DNA from 2 places in the Rhizobium sp. SAFR-030 genome. Region 2 is predicted to be linked to the other one. Evidence: predicted binding sites of a transcription regulator. Region 2 holds the regulator's gene; the other holds the start of a gene.

Region 1 (7,254 bases), on a different contig from region 2:
ATCACCATCGGGCTCCCCTCCAAGGGCCGCATGAAAGACGACGCCTCGGCCATCTTCGAGCGGGCCGGCATGAAGATCTTAGCCGTCGGCAATGATCGCTCCTATCGCGGCCGCGTCGAAGGTTTTGACGACGTCGAGATCGCCTTCCTGTCGGCCTCGGAAATTTCGCGCGAGATCGGCAACGGCACGGTGGATTTCGGCGTCACCGGCGAGGACCTCATCCGCGAGGGGCTGGCGGAAGCCGACAAGCGGGTCGAGATCGCTGCTCGTCTGGGGTTCGGCCACGCCGACGTGGTGGTCGCCGTGCCCGAGGTCTGGCTCGACGTGGAGACGATGGCCGATCTCGGCGATGTGGCAGCCGAGTTTCGCGCCCGTCACGGCCGGCGGCTCGCCATCGCCACCAAATACTGGCGGCTGACCCAGCAGCATTTCTCGTCGCAGCACGGCATCCAGCTCTACCGCATCGTCGAAAGCCTGGGCGCCACCGAGGGTGCACCGGCAGCTGGCCAGGCGGACATCATCGTCGACATTACGTCCACGGGCTCGACGCTGAAGGCCAACCACCTGAAGGTGTTGTCGGACGGGGTGATCCTGCGCTCCGAGGCCTGCCTGGTGCGGGCGAGAAAGCCGGCGCATGAGAACGATCCGACAGTCCAGAGGATCGTCGAAGCGGTGCGCGGGGCGGTCTAACCCTCCGGCCTGTCGAAGTTTGCGGAAAAGCCCCCTCTGGGGGCGCGCTTGATCTGACTTCCGCGACTCCCGACAAAAAACCCGCCGGATCGCTCCGGCGGGTTTGCTGTTTTTGCCTTTGGGGCAGGGAGATCAGGCAGCCAGCGGAGCCCTCGTGCCGCGGCGGGCGTCGATCGAGTAGGCACCGGCGCCGACCGTGGCGATCAGGATGTAGGCACCGGCGAGCGTGAAGTTCTTCATCATCATGATGCCGTTGAGCGCGTTGATCCAGCCGAGTGCCGGTTCCGGCCAGCCGGGAACGGCGATGGTGCCCGAATGGAAGGCGAGACCAGTGAACACGCAGAACACGGCGAGCGCCCAGCCGGCGATCTTCGTCTGGAAGCCGACGAGGATGGCGAGACCGGCCACCAGTTCGAACAGGCCTGCAAGATAGGCAAGGCCCGTCGCGGCCGGCAGGCCGGCGCCGGTGATCATGCTGGCGGTGCCGGCCGGATCGGCCAGCTTGCCGAAGCCCGAGGTGATGAAGATGACGGAGAGGAGGATGCGCGCGAGAAGGATCAGCGCATTGTTGGTGGTCGACATTGGTGTTCTCCAGGACGTGAGGGCCGGTCGGCCGTGAAATTTCCTGGACAGACTATGCGTCAACTAAGCGCAGGGCGAAAGATGAACAGTAGAAGACGCTACGTTCATCATTGTCGAACGATGCCCGGCGCCATCCGCGATATTCGGCGCTGACGCAACCTAATCGGGGGCATCCCCGTTGCTGCGGCAGCCTGAACGGAATTCAGCGCAAAGCCGGAGGAAGACACGTCATGAAGAGATTGATTATGGGTGCTCTCGCACTCGCCCTGCTGGGTGCCGCCCCGGCTATGGCGCAGACCTACCATTCCAATAACCGCGACGCCCGCCAGGAGCACCGCATCTACCGTGGTGCCGCACAGGGGCATCTGACGCCGCAGGAGATGCGCAGGCTCGAGCGTCAGCAGCATCGTATCGATCGCCAGCAGGCACGTTCGACCCGCGACGGTTACGTCTCGCCGCGCGAGCGCCGGCGGATCGAGCGGATGCAGGACCGTGCCTCGCGCAATATCTACCGCAAGACGCACAATGGTCGCGGCATTTACTGAGCATCCCCGTCAGGGCGAGCATTGGAGGGCCGGGCAACCGGCCCTTTTTTCGTGCGTGCCGGTGATCCTCGAGACGCAGAAAGGGCGCCGGTTGCCCGACGCCCTTCCGTAGTCTGAACCGGTTGGCTCAGATGTGAGACCCGAAGGTCTTACATCATGTCCATTCCGCCCATGCCGCCCATGCCGCCCGGCATGCCGCCAGCCGATTCCTTCTTAGGAAGTTCGGCGATCATGGCTTCCGTCGTGATCAGCAGCGAAGCAACCGAAGCTGCGTTCTGCAGAGCCGTACGAACGACCTTGACCGGGTCGACGATGCCCATGGCGATCATGTCGCCGTATTCCGACGTCTGAGCGTTGTAGCCGAAGTTGTCGCTGTTGCCGTCGAGGATCTTGCCGACGACGATCGAAGCTTCGTCACCAGCGTTGGTGGCGATCTGGCGAACCAGCGACTGCAGCGCCTTGCGGACGATGTTGATGCCGGCTTCCTGGTCGTCGTTCGCGCCCTTGGACGTGATCTTCGTGGAAGCGCGCAGCAGAGCCGTGCCGCCGCCCGGAACGATGCCTTCCTGAACAGCAGCGCGCGTCGCGTTCAGAGCGTCGTCGATGCGGTCCTTGCGTTCCTTGACTTCGATTTCCGTGGAACCGCCAACGCGGATGACGGCAACGCCGCCAGCCAGCTTGGCAAGACGTTCCTGCAGCTTTTCGCGGTCGTAGTCCGAAGAGGTTTCTTCGATCTGCGCCTTGATCTGTGCAACGCGGCCTTCGATGTCGGTCTTCTGGCCGGCACCGTCGACGATCGTCGTGTTTTCCTTGGAGATCGAGACCTTCTTGGAACGGCCGAGCATGTCGAGCGTGACGTTTTCAAGCTTGATGCCGAGGTCTTCGGAGATGACAGTGCCGCCCGTCAGGATGGCGATGTCTTCCAGCATGGCCTTGCGGCGGTCGCCGAAGCCAGGAGCCTTGACGGCAGCAATCTTCAGGCCGCCGCGCAGCTTGTTGACGACGAGCGTTGCAAGAGCCTCGCCTTCGACGTCTTCAGCGATGATGAGGAGCGGCTTGCCGGTCTGAACGACAGCTTCCAGAACCGGGAGCATCGCCTGCAGGTTCGACAGCTTCTTCTCGTGAAGGAGAATGTAAGCGTCGTCGAGATCGGCGATCATCTTTTCCGGATTGGTCACGAAGTAGGGCGACAGGTAGCCGCGGTCGAACTGCATGCCTTCGACGACTTCGAGTTCGGTTTCGGCGGTCTTGGCTTCTTCGACGGTGATGACGCCTTCGTTGCCGACCTTCTGCATGGCTTCAGCAATGTCACGGCCGACCTGGGTGTCGCCGTTTGCCGAGATCGTGCCGACCTGAGCGACTTCTTCCGAGGTCGAGATCTTCTTGGCGTTGGCCTGGAGATCCTTGACGACTTCTGCGACGGCGAGATCGATGCCGCGCTTCAGGTCCATCGGGTTCATGCCGGCGGCTACGGCCTTGTTGCCTTCGCGAACGATGGCCTGGGCAAGAACGGTAGCGGTCGTGGTGCCGTCGCCGGCGATGTCGTTGGTCTTCGAAGCAACTTCGCGGACCATCTGGGCGCCCATGTTTTCGAACTTGTCTTCGAGTTCGATTTCCTTGGCGACCGATACACCGTCCTTGGTGATGCGCGGAGCGCCGAAGGACTTGTCGATGATGACGTTACGACCCTTGGGGCCGAGCGTAACCTTCACTGCGTCAGCGAGGATGTCGACGCCGTGAAGCATCTTTTCGCGCGCGGTGCGGCCAAACTTGATTTCTTTAGCTGCCATTTTGGGAACTCCTGGAAAGGGGTGTCAGCGATATTTCTGTGGAAGCAATCGGCTACAAGATCAGCCGATGATGCCCATGATGTCGGCTTCCTTCATGATCAGAAGGTCTTCGCCGTCGAGCTTCACTTCCGTGCCGGACCACTTGCCGAACAGAATGCGGTCGCCAACCTTGACGTCCAGAGCAACGATGTTGCCCTTCTCGTCACGCGCGCCGGTGCCGACGGCGACGATTTCGCCTTCCTGCGGCTTTTCCTTGGCGGTGTCCGGGATGATGATGCCACCCTTGGTCTTCGCTTCGGACTCAACGCGACGAACGACGACGCGGTCGTGAAGCGGGCGGAAATTGGTGCTTGCCATTGTCTAATCCCTCGATCAAATGACCTTGACGAGTTTCAAGAGGCTCGTCACTCTATCGTTAGCACTCACTGTGCAGGAGTGCTAACGACCCCGAGATAAGACCGCGCCGGGAGCGAGTCAAGAACGGAGCCCCAATTTTTTGGGCTGCGTGGGACGCCCTGCGAGGCCTGGTGTCGAAACTTGACTTGCACGCGCAGTTGGCCCTAATGAAGGCATGGAGTTTGCGAATGCTCCACGAGGCACCATGCCGCAGTTTCGCGTCCCTCTTGTGACCAAAGGACGTGTCATGGCCTCTTTCAATTCGATATCCCCCGACAAGACTGCCAGGATCCTCGGATCCCCCCGATCGCCCGCAATCCTTGACGTGCGCTTTGCGGCAGATGTCGCGGCGTTCCCCTTTGTCGTTCCGGGCTCCGTCATCCGTGATTATGCCTCGGTTGGCGAGTGGGCGCCCTCCTATCGGGATGCGCAGTCGGTCATCGTCGTGTGCAAGCGCGGCAAGAAGCTGAGCGAAGGCGTGGCCGCGCACCTGCGGTGCCTTGGTATCGAGGCCGAGGTGCTTGAGGGCGGCACGGAAGCCTGGCAGCAGGCCGGCCTGCCGCTCGTGCCGATGGCGGCCATCCCGGATGCGAGACCCGGCGGTTCGACGCTCTGGGTGACCCGCAGCCGACCCAAGATCGATCGCATTGCCTGTCCGTGGCTGATCCGCCGCTTCATAGATCCGGCCGCGACCTTCCTGTTCGTATCGCCTTCTGAGATAAATGCCGTCGCGGAGCACTTCGGGGCGACGCCCTTCGACGTGGAGGGTGCATTCTGGAGCCATCGCGGCGAGTTCTGCACCTTCGACACGATGCTCGAAGAGTTTCGGCTGACCACCGATCCCCTCCTGAAGATGGCGACCATCGTGCGGGCGGCCGATACCGATCGGCTCGATCAGGTCCCGCAAGCCGCCGGGCTGCTCGCGATCTCGCTTGGTCTGTCCAGACTGTATTCGAAGGATCTTGAGCAGCTCGATGCGGGCATGCTCATCTACGACAGCCTGTATCGCTGGGCACGCGACGCGACCGAGGAACGACATGATTGGGTTGCGCATGCGCCGAAGAGAGCGACACAATGATCAGGCAGTCTGAAGACTTGGCTGAGAGCCCGCCGTCGCTCCGCGAACTGACGCTGGCCTTCGCCCGCATCGGGGTCCTGAGCTTTGGCGGGCCGGCGGCGCAGATCGCCATGATGCACCGCGTCTGCGTCGACGAGCGCCGCTGGCTGTCGGAGGATCGGTTTCTCCACGCCCTCAACTACTGCATGCTGCTGCCGGGACCGGAAGCCCAGCAGCTGGCGACCTATATCGGCTGGCTGGCGCACGGGGTGCGTGGCGGCATCATTGCCGGGCTGCTGTTCGTGCTGCCGGGGCTTGCGGTGATGATCGGGCTCAGCACCGCCTATGCCGTATTCCAGGATGCCGGATGGCTGGCCGGTCTGTTCTTCGGCCTCAAGGCGGCGGTTCTGACGATCGTCGTGGAGGCGGTCATCCGGCTCGGCCGGCGGACGCTGAAATCGGCCTTTCTCGTCTGGCTGGCGGCGCTGGCATTCCTTGCCCTGTTCGTGTTCGCCGTGCCGTTCCCGCTGGTGGTGCTGGCGGCGGGACTTGCAGGCTATCTGCGCGGCAGGGCAGGCGGATCCGGTCCGGCGATCGCCCCCGTCGATCCGGTGGCGCGTCCGCCGCTGGCGAGATCGATCCTGTCTCTGCTGTTCTGGATCGCCGTCTGGCAGGCGCCGCTCGTCCTCCTCTGGAGCATCGATAGCGCCGAAGGGCTGGCGGCAATGTTCTCCTTCTTCTCGCGCATGGCGCTGGTCACATTCGGCGGCGCCTATGCCGTGCTTGCCTATGTGGCGCAGGTGGCGGTGGAAAATTACGGCTGGCTGCAGCCCGGAGAGATGCTTGACGGCCTGGCGCTCGCCGAAACCACGCCGGGGCCGCTGGTGCTGGTGCTGTCCTATGTCGGCTATCTCGTCGGCTTTCGCACCGTCACGGGTATCGATCCGGTGCTCGCCGGGATCCTCGGTGCCGTGCTGACCGCCTGGGCAACCTTCGTTCCGAGCTTCATCTGGATCTTTGCCGGCGCCCCTTACATCGAGCGGTTGCGCGGCCATGCAAAAGTCGCCGCCGCGCTGTCGGCAATCACTGCGGCCGTCGTCGGCGTCATCCTCAACCTCGCCCTGTGGTTCGGCCTGCATGTGCTGTTTGCCGACGTGCGCCGCATCCCGCTGTTTGCCGGATGGCCGGGTGAGGCAGCACCCGGCATCTGGTGGCCGGAAGTGTCCTCGCTCGATCCGGCGGCTCTTGCGCTGTTTGCAGTCTCGGCAGTGCTGCTGTTGTGGCTGCGGGTGGGCATGGTGAAGGTCTTGGGGCTCTGCGCGCTGATCGGCCTCGGCTGGCGGATTGCCGGCTTCTGAAGCGCTGAAATCCCGCTTCTCCGCTTGAATCTCCTTGCCAATGCGCAACAGCTTTGCCATGTCAGCGCCAGTTTCAATGCAGCAGCAACGGGTGACCATGGCAGACCGCATCAACAACCTCAGCGCCATCACCGCTGGTTACGAGCTCGTGCTTTCGGACGTCTGGGGCGTGCTGCACAACGGGATCGATGCGTTTCCGGCCGCCTGCGAAGCGCTGGCCGAGGCCCGCAAGGCAGGCGTCGCCGTGGTGCTGATCACCAATTCGCCGCGTCCGTCGCCGGGTGTCATCGACCAGCTGCGGGCGCTCGGCGTGCCGGATGCCGCCTATGACCGGATCGTCACTTCCGGCGACGTGACGCGCAAGCTGATCGCCGAAGGCCCGAAGAACATCTTCCTGCTCGGCCCGCAGCGCGACACGCCGCTGTTCGAGGGTCTCGACGTCGTGCTGACAGACGCCGACAAGGCCGATTGCGTGGTCTGCACCGGCTTCTTTGATGACGAGACGGAAGTGCCGGAAGACTATCACGACATGCTGACCGCATTCGTTGCCCGCGACGTGCCGCTGATCTGCGCCAATCCCGACCTGGTGGTCGAGCGCGGCCATCGCATCATCCCCTGCGCCGGCGCCGTCGCCGCCTATTACGAACAGCTCGGCGGCAAGACCCGCATCGCCGGCAAGCCGCACCGGCCGATCTATGAGGCGGCCCTGTCTGCTGCCCGCGAAGTACGCGGTGAGATCGATCTCGCCAAGGTCATCGCCATCGGCGACGGCATGCCGACCGACGTCAAGGGCGCACTGAGCTACGGCCTCGACCTTCTCTACATCTCCGGCGGCA
Region 2 (7,254 bases):
GTCGACAGGCATGACGTCAGGTCTCCTCTAGAAGGCGAGGTCGGCGACCACGGCATCGAGGATCAGCATGCCCTTCGGTGTGCAGCGCAGGCGTGAATTTCCCAGCCGCTCGATGAAGCCGTGTTCCAGTAAAGTCTGCTCGCGCTGCGGGTCCGGATCTCGGCCCGACAACTGCTGCCAGCGGGCAAGATCAACACCTTCGCGCAGGCGAAGCCCCATCAGCAGCAGTTCGTCGGCCTGTTCGTCACCACCGAGGATCTCCTGGTCCACCATACCGTGGCCTTCGCGCTCCACCAGTTCCAGCCAGCCTTCGGGACGACGCTCCGTGGCGGTTGCGATCTTCGAGCCACCGCGCGTGAGCCGCCCGTGGGCACCGGGGCCGATGCCGGCATAGTCGCCGTAGCGCCAGTAGGTGAGGTTGTGGCGGCTCTCGGCGCCAGGCTTGGCGTGATTCGATACCTCGTAGGCCGGCATGCCGAAGCCTGCGGTGATCTGCTGCGTCGCCTCGTAGAGATCCGCTGCCCGGTCCTCGTCCGGCACGATCAGCTTGCCGGCTTTGTGCAGGCCGTAGAAGGGCGTGCCCTCCTCGATGGTCAGCTGGTAGAGCGACAGGTGATCGACCGCGTAGGTGACGGCTTCGTTGAGTTCGCGTTCCCACGCCTCGACCGTCTGGTCGGGGCGGGCATAGATGAGGTCGAAGCTCATCCGCGGAAAAATCTCGCGCGCCAGGCGGATGGCCTTCAGCGCATCCTCGACATTGTGGAGGCGGCCGAGGAATTTCAGGTCCCGGTCATTCAGCGCCTGAACGCCGAGCGACACGCGGTTGACGCCGGCGGCCCGGTAGCCGCGGAAGCGATCGGCCTCGACGCTCGACGGATTGGCCTCCATCGTCACTTCGATGCCTTGAGGCACGTGCCAGCGGCTGGCGATGCCGTCGAGGATGGCCTCAACGGTCGCCGGATGCATCAGCGACGGCGTGCCGCCGCCCATGAAAATGCTGGTGACGGTCTTCGGGCCGCTGAGCAGCCGCATCGCGTCCATTTCGCGCAGGAATGCAGCGGCGAAGCGCTGCTGGTCGACCGGCTGGTGGCGCACATGGCTATTGAAGTCGCAATACGGGCACTTCGCCGCGCAGAACGGCCAGTGCACGTAGAGACCGAAGCCCGGTTCGCCGGTATCGGGCAGGAGAGGGGCATCGGTCAGCAAGGATCAGCCTTCCAGGCAGGTTTCGACAAAGATCTTGAAAGCGCGCGCCCGGTGAGAAAGCGCCTGCGCGTCGCCGGGCTTCCAGCCGTGCTTCTGTTCGGCGCTCATCTCGCCGAATGTGGTGTCGAAACCGTCCGGTTGAAAGATCGGGTCGTAACCAAAGCCCTGGGTGCCACGCGGTTCCGGCGCAATGACGCCTTCCACTTCGCCGCGGAACATTTCCGTATGGCCGTCTGGCCAGGCAAGGCAGAGAACACTGACGAAACGCGCTGTGCGAGCCTCCGGCGTCGTCGCGCCCTTGTCCTGCAGCGCCGTCTCGACCTTCTGCATTGCCCAGGGAAAGTCGCGGGTGCCATCCTCGCGCTCGGCCCAGTTGGCCGTGTAGACGCCGGGCGCGCCATCCAGCGCGTCGATGACGATGCCACTGTCGTCAGACAGCGCCGGCAGGCCCGATGCCTTGGCCGAAGCCAGCGCCTTGATCGCCGCGTTTTCCTCGAAGGTCGTCCCTGTCTCGTCCGGCTCGGCGAAGCTTAGTTCAGCTGCAGACTTGGCGGAAAAGCCGAAGGGGCCGATGAGGTCGGCAATCTCGCGGATCTTGCCGGCATTGTGGCTGGCAACGACGATGGTGCGGGTTTCGAGCTTGCGCATGTCGGACCTACAGGTTCCAGAGTTTCGGTTCCGCGCATTCCAGGCTGTTGCCGGCCGGATCGCGGAAATAGATCGACCGGGCGCCATTCGGCCAGCGGAAATCGCTTTCGATGGGGATGCCGGCCTTGTTCAGCTTTTCGACGGTCAAGTCAATCGCCTTGCCGTCCATCCGGAAGCAGGCATGCCCCGGGCCGATCGCGCCATGCGGCGGCACCGGCAGCGCATCGTCGGGCGGGGGCTTCACCGTCTCGTGCGGATTGAAGATCAGCAGGATGCCCGGCCCGCACCGGTAGAAGACGTGGCGGTCGCCGGCACGCATCAGCTTCTGAAGGCCAAGGATGCCGCCGTAGAAGTGTTCCGCTGCATCGAGATCCTCGGCGTACAGGGCTGTCTCGAGAATGCCGTCGATGGTCATGCTGCCTGCTCCTGCCATGGCGCTGCATCACCCGCATCCGGGGGGGCGATGGCAGCGGCGAACCGCTGCCTCCCGACCTCAGCCGCCGATCGCCTGCTTCTGCATCTCGACCAGCTGCGCGGTGCCGGCGGTCGCCAGATCCAGCAGGTGCGAGAGTTCTTCGCGGCTGAACGGCTTGCCTTCGGCCGTACCCTGCACTTCGACGATGCCACCGCTTCCGGTGATGACGAAGTTGGCGTCCGTCTCGGCAGCAGAGTCCTCAAGGTAGTCGAGGTCGATCACCGGCTGGCTGGCGAAGATGCCGCAGGAGATTGCCGCGACGTGATCCTTCAGCACGCGATCGAGCTTGATCATGCTGCGCGCTTCCATCCACTTCAGGCAGTCGTGCAGTGCGATCCAGCCGCCGGTGATGGCGGCCGTGCGGGTTCCGCCATCCGCCTGGATGACGTCGCAGTCGATGGTGATCTGCTTTTCGCCGAGCGCTTCCAGGTCGACGACGGCGCGCAGCGAGCGGCCGATGAGACGCTGGATCTCCTGGGTGCGGCCGCCCTGCTTGCCGGCAGCTGCCTCGCGCTTCATCCGGTCGCCCGTGGCGCGCGGCAGCATGCCGTATTCGGCCGTCACCCAACCCTTGCCGGAATTGCGCAGCCACGGCGGCGTCTTTTCTTCAAGGCTCGCCGTGCACAGCACGTGCGTATCGCCGAACTTGACGAGGCAGGAGCCTTCCGCATGCTTCGACACATTGCGCTCGAAACTCACCTTGCGCATCTGATCGGTTTTTCTGCCTGACGGTCGCATGCTCATCTCCTGACGTTACGTGAGGGCGTCTTAAGGCGCGGGCGGCGCTTTTGCAAAGGAAAACCCGGCGGAATGGCGTGCCGCAGCCGGTCGGGCGGCGAATCCGTTTTGCCATCGGGGTCTGCGTCATTATATTCAGGCAGAACAGGAATGATCGGGTAACATGCGTCGAATGGATCTGCAGTCATCGGGAAGCCAAGCCGCGTCCGTGCTCGACGATCGCTCGCGCGAGATCTTCAGGCGCATCGTCGAGAGCTATCTGGATACCGGCGAGCCGCTAGGCTCGCGCAATCTGTCGCGTCTCCTGCCGATGTCGCTGTCGCCGGCGTCCGTCCGCAATGTCATGAGCGATCTGGAAGAGCTCGGTCTCATCTATGCACCGCATGTCAGCGCCGGCCGCATGCCGACCCAGACGGGCCTGCGCTTCTTCGTCGATGCCTTCATGCAGGTCGGCGATCTGTCGGCGGACGAGCGCGCCAGCATCGAGCGGCAGATCCGTTCCGTCGATCGGGACCGGCCGATGGAAAGCCTGATGCTGGAAGCGACGCGGATGCTGTCGGGGGTCTCCCGCGGGGCAGGCATCGTCATCACCACCAAGAACGATCCCATCCTCAAGCATGTGGAGTTCATCCGGCTGGAGCCGACCAAGGCACTCGCAATTCTCGTTGGCGAACACAATCAGGTCGAGAACCGCATCATCGACCTGCCCGCAGGCGTCACCTCGTCGCAGCTCGTCGAGGCGGCGAACTTCCTCAACGCGCATCTTGCCGGCCAGACCCTGCCGGAGCTCAGAACCCAGCTGACCAGCCTCAAGGAGCAGGTGCAGACGGAACTCGACGCGCTGTCGCAGGATCTGGTGCAGCGCGGACTTGCCGTCTGGGCGGGAGACAGCGACGAAGGCAAGCCGGCGAGGCTGATCGTTCGCGGCCGCGCCAATCTGCTGGAAGGGCTCGCCGGCACGGAGGACATCGACCGGCTGCGGCTGCTTTTCGACGACCTGGAGAAGAAGGACAGCCTGATCGAGATCCTCGATCTCGCCGAAACCGGGCCGGGCGTGCGGATCTTCATCGGCTCGGAGAACAAGCTGTTCTCACTGTCCGGCTCGTCGCTCATCGTCGCACCCTATCGTGACGAGGAAGAACGCATTATCGGTGCGGTCGGCGTCATCGGTCCGACCCGTCTCAATTACTCGCGCATCGTTCCGATGGTCGATTACACGGCCCAGCTTCTCAGCCGGATGACGCGCAATCCTCTCTAGCCATGTCCCGAGATCGCTCGACAAGCCTTGATTTTTCAGCGCCGAACCTCGATATCGGGCACAAAATCCGACAACACTGACCGGAGTACGTCATGACCGACGAGTCGAAGAGAAACGGACCTGACGCGTCTGAGAACGAGAACATCGCAGAGGCCGTCGCTTCCGCCCTGGAAGAGAACGCCGCGCAGGCAGAGGCACCGGCACCCGATCCGCTTGAAGCGGTTCGGGCTGAAAACGAGCAGCTGCGCGATCGCTTCCTGCGCCTGGCCGCAGAAATGGACAACCTTCGCCGCCGCACGGACCGCGACGTCAAGGATGCCAAGTCCTATGCGGTGACCGCATTCGCCCGCGACATGCTGGCCGTCTCCGACAACCTGCGCCGTGCACTGGATGCCATTCCAGCCGAAGCCAAGGCCAGCGAAGACGCCGGCCTCAAGGCGCTGATCGAAGGCGTCGACATGACCGAGCGCGCCATGCTGTCGGCGCTAGAGCGCCACGGCGTCAAGAAGATGGATCCGGAAGGTCAGAAATTCGATCCGAACTTCCATCAGGCGATGTTCGAGATCCCCAACCCGGCTGTGCCGAACAACACCGTCGTGCAGGTCGTCCAGGCCGGTTACGTCATCGGCGAGCGTGTTCTGCGCCCGGCAATGGTCGGTGTGGCGAAGGGTGGCCCCAAGGCGGATGCGGCTGCATCTGACAACGCCGGCGATACGGCCGACAAGGCCTGAGTCGCGGACGAACCGACACCGGAAACAGGAAGGCCCGCCAATCCGGCAAGGATGGCGGGCCTTTCTCTTATGCGGATACGTCGGATCAGGCGGCGTTCGACGCCTGCTCCTCGTTCAGGAAGGCGTAGATTGCGGATGCGGAATCGGTTGCCCTGAGCTTTGCCACCAGGTCCTGGTCGCGCAGCACGCGGGCGATCCGCGACAATGCCTTCAGATGGTCGGCGCCAGCCCCTTCCGGAGCCAGCAGCAGGAAGACCAGATCGACGGGTTCGTCGTCCAGTGCTTCGAAATCGACCGGCGTTTCCAGCCGGGCGAACAGGCCCTTGATCGAGTCGATGCTGCCGAGCTTGCCGTGCGGAATGGCGATGCCGTGTCCGACGCCGGTCGAGCCCAATCGCTCGCGCTGCAAAATAACGTCGAAGATTTCCCGCTCCGGCACGCCAGTCAGCTTGGCGGCTTTGGCTGCGAGTTCCTGCAATAACTGCTTCTTTGAATTCACCTTGAGGGCGGGAATAATTGCATCCTGTTGCAGGAGATCTGCCAACGCCATTCTTATCATCCCTTCTACCCCCGGGGTCGGGAGTATGGGAGTGCGCAGCCGCACTCCCGTCAGACTTTTAGCCTTTGATACTGGCGGCGTCGATCCAGCCAATATTGCCGTCGTTGCGGCGGTACACGATGTTCAACTGCTTCGCCGGGTTCCTGAAGAACAGGACCGGCTCGTCGGTCATGTCGAGCGCCATGACGGCACTTGCGACAGTCATAGTTTTCAACGGCCGCGAACTTTCCGCCACGATCGTCGGCGCGAAATCCTCCGGCACCTCATCCGGTCCTTCCGGCACGCTGTCCATCACCGTATAGGCGATCTCGGCAAAGCCGTTCGGGGTTGTGCCCGCATGGTGGTCGCGAAGCTTGCGCTTGTAGCGCCGCAATCGCTTCTCTATGCGTTCGGCGGCGGCATCGAAGCTCACCTGCGGATCGTTGGCCTCGCCTGCAGCATGCAGAACAACGCCGGTGTCGAGATGCAGGTTACAGTCCGTTGCGAAACGGGAGCCGGACTTGTGGACGATAACCTGCCCGGCATAGCCCCCGTCGAAGTATTTCGTAACCGCCTCCCCAATATGGGTCTCGATCCGTTGCCTGAACGTCTCGCCGATTTCCATATGCTTTCCGGATACGCGCACACTCATGGAATTCCTTCCTTCTTGTCGTGACTTGCAAGTGCAGTCTACGTCAAGCCGTCCACTCATCCAAGCGTTCCTCGTGAGGCAAAGCTTAAATGTATGCCGATTGCCCAATTATCGGACGTTGTTGCGTGCGCGTTCCTACCATTGTGCCGGTGCGGCGCGCTTCTAGCGGGGGGCGAGGGGAAAGTCAACGGCAGCGCTCGGGGCGGGCCCGAGAGGTGCACCGGAGCGCCTGGCACAAGGCTAGAGGAACGTGGGGAAAATGAAGACACGGCAGTCCCCCGCGACGGCAATCCGCAAGCTCAGCAGGCGGCGATGCCGGCCCTTGCCCGCTTTTCCCGCCGCCGCTGCACGGAGGACGGAATGTTCATCGCTTCCCGATACTTGGCGACCGTGCGGCGGGCAAGTTCGACGCCGCCGGTCTTCAGGCTGACGACGATATCGTCGTCCGACAGCACGGCCTCCGGCGTCTCTTTCTCGATCAGCGCGCGGATCCGGTGACGCACCGCCTCCGCAGAATGTCCGTCGCCACCCTCCGCCGAGTTGATCGAGACGGTGAAGAAATACTTGAGCTCGAAAAGGCCGCGCGGCGTCAGCATGTATTTGTTGGATGTGACGCGGCTGACGGTCGATTCGTGCATCTTGATCGCATCGGCGACCGTCTTCAGGTTCAGCGGCCGCAGATGATCGACACCATTCACCAGGAACGCGTCCTGCTGGCGGACGATCTCGGTTGCCACCTTCATGATCGTCTTCGCCCGCTGGTCCAGGCTGCGGGTCAGCCAGTTTGCGTTCTGCAGGCATTCGGACAAGAAGTTCTGGTCCTCGTCCGGACGGGCAGGCTTCACCGAGCGCTTCGACACCGTCTGGAAATAGGTCTGGTTGACCAGCACTTTCGGCAGCGTGTCCGGATTGAGTTCGATCGCCCAGCCGCCGTCATTGGCGGCGCGCACGACGATATCCGGCAGGATCGATTCCGAGACGCCGGACTGGAAGCCACTGCCGGGGCGC

What was found. The regulator HrcA, encoded in region 2, represses chaperone genes, less so after heat shock. The targets are predictions, from matches to a motif close to GTTAGCACTCNCNNNNNGNGAGTGCTAAC.
Region 1: the regulator HrcA is predicted to act here: its motif matches at 4,022-4,050, upstream of groES (co-chaperone GroES).

The regions. Positions count from the first base shown of each region.
Region 1 is NZ_JBPFDO010000001.1:914,908-922,161, reverse strand. Features, by position in the region: gene hisG (ATP phosphoribosyltransferase) at 1-690, shown strand, start outside; gene ACR65N_RS04795 (DoxX family protein) at 823-1,272, opposite strand; gene ACR65N_RS04790 (hypothetical protein) at 1,503-1,817, shown strand; gene groL (chaperonin GroEL) at 1,967-3,607, opposite strand; gene groES (co-chaperone GroES) at 3,668-3,964, opposite strand; gene ACR65N_RS04775 (chromate resistance protein ChrB domain-containing protein) at 4,251-5,081, shown strand; gene chrA (chromate efflux transporter) at 5,078-6,418, shown strand; gene ACR65N_RS04765 (TIGR01459 family HAD-type hydrolase) at 6,516-7,254, shown strand, end outside.
Region 2 is NZ_JBPFDO010000005.1:302,473-309,726, forward strand. Features, by position in the region: gene ACR65N_RS17185 (class I SAM-dependent methyltransferase) at 1-12, opposite strand, end outside; gene hemW (radical SAM family heme chaperone HemW) at 28-1,203, opposite strand; gene rdgB (RdgB/HAM1 family non-canonical purine NTP pyrophosphatase) at 1,210-1,854, opposite strand; gene ACR65N_RS17200 (VOC family protein) at 1,862-2,269, opposite strand; gene rph (ribonuclease PH) at 2,348-3,067, opposite strand; gene hrcA (heat-inducible transcriptional repressor HrcA) at 3,240-4,325, shown strand; gene grpE (nucleotide exchange factor GrpE) at 4,418-5,056, shown strand; gene ptsN (PTS IIA-like nitrogen regulatory protein PtsN) at 5,142-5,606, opposite strand; gene hpf (ribosome hibernation-promoting factor, HPF/YfiA family) at 5,674-6,246, opposite strand; gene rpoN (RNA polymerase factor sigma-54) at 6,546-7,254, opposite strand, start outside.